Regions from separate parts of the Cellulomonas sp. P1_G12_2 genome, predicted to be linked through region 1. Evidence: riboswitches for the same ligand, from Rfam matches in the RefSeq annotation. Region 1 holds a riboswitch; the other holds the start of a gene.
What was found. Region 1 has a riboswitch for thiamine pyrophosphate ahead of AC1DXT_RS16505 (YkoF family thiamine/hydroxymethylpyrimidine-binding protein). Riboswitches for the same ligand answer to the same signal wherever they lie in the genome.
Positions count from the first base shown of each region.

Region 2: linked by a shared signal. The riboswitch ahead of AC1DXT_RS17445 (thiamine ABC transporter substrate-binding protein) and the one ahead of AC1DXT_RS16505 (YkoF family thiamine/hydroxymethylpyrimidine-binding protein) in region 1 are both predicted to bind thiamine pyrophosphate.

Region 1 is NZ_JBFUBX010000005.1:119,900-123,291, forward strand. It holds gene AC1DXT_RS16495 (ABC transporter ATP-binding protein) at 1-533, opposite strand, end outside; gene AC1DXT_RS16500 (ECF transporter S component) at 530-1,135, opposite strand; gene AC1DXT_RS16505 (YkoF family thiamine/hydroxymethylpyrimidine-binding protein) at 1,132-1,749, opposite strand; TPP riboswitch at 1,881-1,998, opposite strand; gene AC1DXT_RS16510 (hypothetical protein) at 2,099-3,392, shown strand, end outside.
Region 2 is NZ_JBFUBX010000006.1:108,471-111,862, forward strand. It holds gene AC1DXT_RS17440 (ABC transporter permease) at 1-704, opposite strand, end outside; gene AC1DXT_RS17445 (thiamine ABC transporter substrate-binding protein) at 710-1,738, opposite strand; TPP riboswitch at 1,805-1,920, opposite strand; gene AC1DXT_RS17450 (DUF4235 domain-containing protein) at 2,008-2,295, shown strand; gene AC1DXT_RS17455 (phytoene desaturase family protein) at 2,249-3,392, opposite strand, start outside.

The DNA of each region.
Region 1 (3,392 bases):
CGCGCGGCCGCCGGGTCCAGCAGGGCTGTCGGCTCGTCGAGCAGCAGCACCCGCGGGTCCGCCACGAGCGCGGCCGCGAGCGCGATCCGTTGCCCCTCGCCCCCGGACAGCTCGGCCGTGCGCCGGTCCGCCAGGTGCGCGGCGCCCACGGACGCGAGCGTGCGGCGGACGGCAGGACCGATCAGCGCCGGGTCGACCCCGCGGTTCTCCAGCGCGAACGCGACCTCGTCGAGCACCGTGGGCAGGCACAGCTGGTCGGTCGGGTCCTGGGTGAGGGTGCCCACCCGGGTGGCGAGGTCCGCGGTCGGGGTCGTCGTCGCGTCGAACCCGGCGACCACGACGCGGCCCGTGACGCAGGCATCGACCACCTGCGGCACGATGCCGGCCAGCACGCGCAGCAGCGTGCTCTTGCCGGCGCCGGACCCGGCGAGCACGAGCACCTGCTCGCCCGGCTGCACGTCGAGGTCCACGCCGCGCAGCACGGGCGCGGCCGACCCGGGGAACGAGACGCCCAGACCGCGGACCTCGATCACGCGACGGGCACCGGGCTCGGCGTCGCCTCGCGGCGGGCTCGGCCCAGCGGGGTGTTGTCGAGGACCCCCGTGCGGGCGAGGGCGTCGCCGATCAGCTTCGCCGCGACACCGCACAGCAGGATCCCGCTGGCCACCTGCAGGCCCAGCCGCCACGCGAACCAGTCCTGCGTGAGCCAGCCGAACCGGACGATGCCCAGGGCGGTGCTGGCCAGACCGGCGAGCGCTCCCGAGGCCACGAAGACGCCCCAGTCGTAGCGCCGGTACCGCGTCAGGGTGAACGCCAGCTCGGCACCGGCTCCCTGCACCAGACCGACCACCAGGAGCATCGGGCCCACCGGGGAGGCGAGGAACACGACCTCGACCAGCGCGGCCGCCAGCTCCACGACGATGCCGACGCCCGGCCGTCGCACGATGTAGAGCGCGAGGGGCGCCGCCGCCATCCAGCCGCCGATGAGCACGTGCTGGGCGAGGTCACCGAACGGGCCCATCGCGATCTGGAGCGCGATCCACGCCTGCACCAGCGCCCAGTAGACGAACCCGGACACCACCGCGAGGACGGCCAGGAGGACCAGCTCGGACAGGGAGATCCGACGGCGGTTCACCGGGCACCGCCCGACGGCGAGTGCATCGACACGGTGACGTGCGTGACCACGTGCCGGACGTGGCGCGCCGCCTCCAGCCAGCCCGCCGCGACCGCGGTGAGCACGTCGGACAGGTCGCCGTCGAGACGCGTGACGAAATGCTCCGGCGACGTCGTGGCCGCCGATCCGGCCGTGCCGATGGCAGTCATGATGTGCGCCAGGTGGTCGCCGCCGGTGTCGTCCAGCGGGTACAGGGCCCAGTGCGCGCTCGCGGTCAGTCCCGTCGGGGCGAGCACCGGGACGGGGACGCGGTCCAGCAGGGRGTCGTCGGGCAGCTCGCACGCCACCTCGCCCGGGCAGCCGCGCGAGAGCAGGAGATGGGCGACGACGTGCCACCGCGTCTCTCCCGCCGCGGCCAGGACCTCGTGCACGTAGCGGATGACGTCGCCCTCGCTGCCACGCACGAAGGTCGACACGTCGTCGGTGCGGACCGTCACGCGGGAGGCGTCGGCGGCGGCGAGCGCGCTGAGGATCACCTCCACGTAGTCGTCGCAGTGCGGGTGCAGCGAGAAGCGAGCACCGACTCCGAGCTCGGTGGCTCGTCGGTCGGCGAGGGGGCTGGTCAGGGTGCTCATCGGGTCCTCCGGTGTCGCGGCGGACCCCCGGGCAGCCGCACGAGGTCGCCGGCGACGCGTCGCGACGGGTCCACCAGGAGGGCGCGCCGCAGCGCGACCGGCCCGGAGGACGCCGACCGCCGGCGCGCGGCCGACGACAGTGCCCTGCTCCCTACGCTGGCATGAACCAGATCAGGTTCCACGGGTCTGCGGGTAGGACGTGGTGTCCGGCCGCACTCTCAGCGCTCCTGCGCTCCCCGGGGGCTTGTCGACGCCGAACCTAGCCCTCCGGCGGTGGGAGCGGAAACCCCCGGTCCGACTGCTGGGCACTCCTATGCTGTCCGTCGACCGTCGACCAGGAGGTAGAGCCGTGCCGCTAGGCCGACGACGCGCTGCGCTGCTGGTCGCCCTGCTGGCGCTGACGGGCTGCACGGATGACGGCACCCGCGTCGAGCCCACCCCGACGGCGTCGAGCACCCCGAGTCCGACGCCGACCCCGACGGCGGTCACCGCTGAGACCGGCGCGCCGGCGGAGGCCGCCACGGTGCTCCCCGCGGCGACCGCCCAGGACGCGGCCCTCGAGGCGTCGCGTGCCGTGTTCGTGACCGCGCCCGTGGTGGTCGTCGCTCCCGCCGAGGACGTCGCGGCGCAGCTCACCGCCGCGTCGGCAGGGGTCGCGCTGGGCGCTCCGGTCCTGCTGACCGCCGCTGCGGTGGACCCCGCGCCACTGCTCGCGGAGATCGAGCGGCTCGATGCCGAGGCGGTGCTCGCGGTCGGCGCGGTGACGCTCGCGCCGCCGCGGTCGGTGGCCGTCGTCCCTGTCCCGAGCGGTGCGGACGCGGCCACGCTGCGCGCGGCGACCGGGGCCAGGTTCGGGGCGCCGGTCCCGGTCGCGCCCGGGCAGGAGGCCGCGGCCGTGCGAGCGCTCGCGGCTCCTCGGCCGGCCGTGCTGGTGGTGCAGGGAGCACCTCCGGCACCGACCCCGTCGCCGACCCCGACCCCGTCGACGACCCGGACCCCGTCGACGGCGTCGGCGTCGCCGACCCCCTCTCCGACGTCCGCCCCGTCGCTGCCGACGACCCGCCCGCCCACCGCGGTCGCCGCCACGGTCGCGCTCACCGGGGTCGGCGTGGACCCGGTCGCGGCGTTCGCGACCCTCCGCGCCGTCGGGATCCCGGTGCTCGACACCCCCGGCGGGGACCCGCGCGCCACGACCCCGGGCGTGCAGGCGATCGCCGCCGCCGCGCCGGACCACGCGATCGCGGTCGGCGCCGCGTTCGGCCCGGCCGACCTGCTGGCAAAGCGGGTGGCCGCCGCACGGACGGGCGCGCTGCTGGGCGGCGGGGGGCAGCTCGTGTTCCCGCAGGTCCCGGGCGTGCCGGGCAAGAAGTACGTCGCCCTGTACGGCACGCCCGGATCCGCGGCGCTCGGCGTGCTGGGGGAGCAGGACGTGCCCGCGACGCTCGCCCGCGCCGACGGCACCGCGGCGCCCTACCGCACGCTCACCACCGACGCGGTGGTGCCGATGGTCGAGATCATCGCGACCATCGCCTCGGCCGGACCCGGGGACGACGGCAACTACTCGCAGGAGCGGTCCGTCGAGGAGCTGCGTCCCCTGGTGGAGGCCGCGGGAGCGGCGGGCATGGCGGTCGTCCTGGACCTGC
Region 2 (3,392 bases), on a different contig from region 1:
GTGCCGAACTGCAGCCCGCCGAGCACCAGCACGGTGCCGAACGCGGTCGCGCAGTAGAGGAAGGTCAGGGAGGCGGCGGACGCGATCGCGGGGGTGAGCGCGGGGAGCGTCACGGTCCGGAACGCCCGCCACGGCGAGGCGCCCAGCGCGCGCGCCGCCTGCTCGGCCCGGGGGTCCAGCCGCTCCCAGAGCCCGCCGACCGCGCGCACGACGACCGCGTAGTTGAAGAACACGAGGGCGGCGACGATGGCGACGAACGTGCCGTCCAGGTGCAGGAAGCCGAGCGGCCCGCCGCTGACCAGCAGCGACCGGAACGCGACACCGACCACGACGGTCGGCAGGACGAACGGCACGGTCACGAACGCCCGCACCAGGGCACGACCGCGGAACGTGTGCCGGTAGAGCACGTACGCGCCGGGCACGCCGAGCGCGACCGACAGCAGGGTCCCCAAGGACGCCTGCGCGACCGTCAGCCCGATGATCCGCCAGGTCCGCGGGCGAGAGAACACGTCCGCGAACCCGCTGAGGTCCAGGCGCCCGTCGACGACGAACCCCTTTGCGATCATCTCGACCACGGGCCACGCGAAGAACAGCCCGAGGAACACGAGCGGCACCGCGACCGCCAGCGCCCAGAACGCGACGACGCGCGACCGTCCCGACCCCACCGCGGAGGGGGCGTCGGGACGGTCGAGCGTCAGGGTCATCGCGGTCAGCCGATCACCGTGTCCGACCACTCGGTCAGCCACGCCTCACGGTTCTCGGTGATCTCGGCCGGGTCGACGTCGAACGGGTCGGTGGCCAGCGGTGCGAATGCCGCCCACTCCTCGGGGAGCGTCGCGGTCGGGCTCGCGGGGTACATGTACATGGACAGCGGGATGTCGTTCTGGACCTCGTCGGTGCGCAGGAAGTCGAGCAGCTGCTGCGCACCCGTCGGGTTGGCCGCGCCGGCCAGCACGCCCGCGTACTCGGTCTGCCGGAAGCAGGTGTCCAGCAGCGCACCGGTGGTCGGCGCCGTCCCACCCTCGGGCACGGTGTACGGCGGCGACGACGCGTAGGACAGGACGATCGGCCGCGGGCCGTCGGCGCCCCCGCCGGAGAAGTCCGTGTAGTAGGCGTCGGACCAGCCGTCGGCCACCTTGACCCCGTTGTCCCGGAGCGCCGACCAGTATTCCTGCCAGCCGTCCGCACCGAACGCCCCGACGGTGGCCAGCAGGAACGCGAGCCCGGGCGACGACGTCACCGCGTTGGGGACCACGAGCAGGTCCTTGTACTCCGGCTTGGCCAGGTCCTCGAGGGTCACCGGCTCGGCCAGTCCCTTCGCGGCGAACCAGGAGTGGTCCACGTTGATGCACACGTCGCCGTAGTCGATCGGGACCAGCGCGTCCTCGAACACGCCCTCGGCGTCGGTGGTCGTGGGCGCGACGACGCCCTCGTCGACGGCTCGGGACGCGAACGTGTTGTCGATGCCGAACACGATGTCGCCCAGCGGTGCGTCCTTGGTGAGCACGAGCTGGTTGACCAGCGTGCCGCCGTCGCCCGGCTGGACCACGTCGACGGTCAGCCCGGTCTGCTCCTCGAAGTCGGCGAGGATGCCGTCCGAGAGCGCGAACGAGTCGTGCGTGACGAGGGTGACGGTCCCGCCGGACGCGCTGGGGCTCGGCTCGTCGGACCCGATGGCCGAGCAGCCGGCCAGAGCCGCGACAGCGGCGAGAACAAGGAGCGAGTGGATCCTCGCCATGGGTGATGCTCCTCCTCGATAGCAAAAGGAGGGGGTCGCCGCGATCAGCCGGGTGGCCGATCACGAGGACTGAGAAGCCCGACTCCCTACGCCGGTATCAACCGGATCAGGTTCGAGGGTCTGCGGTTCTCCGCACTCTCAGCGTCCAGACCGTTGGGTCCGACGCTCCCCTGTCGTTCGCCCGAGATCCTACGCCGTCTGGAGCAGCGCGAACGCTCGCGCCCGACTACGGTCGTGACCAGACCGTCACCCACCTCGGAGGCTCACTCGTGGACGACAAGCAGACCCAGTCCCTCGTCGCCAAGCTCATCGGCACCGGCGCGGCCCTGGCCGCCGCGTTCGTGGTCCAGCAGGTGCTCGCGCAGGCGTGGAAGGCCAAGACCGGTCACAAGCCGCCGAAGGCCGACGACCAGGGCGACGCCGGGCTCTCCGAGGTCGTCGCGGCCGCCGCGCTCACCGGCGCGCTCGTCGCGATGGCCCGCGTGCTGGCCACCCGCGGGACCGCCCGGTTCACCGCGCGCGTGGACTCGAAGCCGGACCTGAACCCGCTCGACTGAGCTCCGGTGCCACGCTCGGTAGCCGGGTGATCCCGAACTCCCGCAGCACCCGCTTCGCCGCGTACCAGCCGCCGAGGCCGTGCACGCCCGGCCCGGGCGGGGTCGACGCCGAGCACAGGTACACGCCGTCGCGGCCGGAGGAGTACGGGTCCCACCGCCGGGTCGGCCGCGCGAACAGCTGGCGGATGCTCGCGGCGCCCGCGGAGATGTCGCCGTCCACGTAGTTCTGGTTGTGCTCGCTCATCCGCGACGCCGGGGTGCACCGGGACGTGACGACGACGTCGCGGAACCCGGGCGCGTACCGCTCGATGTGCCGGGTCACCGCCTCGGTCACGTCCACGTCCGACCCCGCGGGCACGTGCGCGTAGGTCCACAGCGGGCGCCGACCGTCGACCAGCCGGGTCCCGTCCACCACGGTCGGGTCGCTGACCAGCGTCATCGGCAGGTCGGCGTGCTCGCCGTGGACGACCGCGCCCTCCGCCTGCGCCATCTCCGCCCGCGTGCCCCCCACGTGCACGGTCCCCGCCAGCCCGACCTCCGGCACCGTCCACGGCACCGGCCCGTCGAGGACGAAGTCCACCTTCGCGGCCGCGTTGCCGTACCGGAACGCCTCCAGCGCGGTCCTGGCCCGGGTGGGGAGCCGGTCGCCCAGCACGTCGACCAGCGTCCGCGGGGTGGTGTCGAAGACGTAGCAGTGCGCGGGTGGGAGGTCGGCGAACCGGCGCACCCGGTGGTCGGTGCGGATCGTGCCGTCGTGGGCCTCGAGGTCCTGGCGCAGCGCCGCGACGAGCGCGCCGGAGCCCCCGCGCGGGAGGGGCCAGCCGCCCGCGGCGTGCGCCAACGTGGCCAGCAGGAGCGCCGTGCCGGCGGCCGCGAACGACGGCAGCGGGCAGATCGCGTGGGCCGCGACGCCCGTGAGCAGCGCCGGGGCGACGTCGTCGACGAACCGCCGGTCCCACGCCCGCGTGCCCTGCTCGAGCACGCCGAGCCCGAAGCGCAGCGCGGCCCGCGGGTCGACCATCGGGACCGACCGCTTGTCCCCGAGCGCCACGCGCACCGCCGGGTCCGCGGCGCCGCCGACGAGCGACCGCCACGTC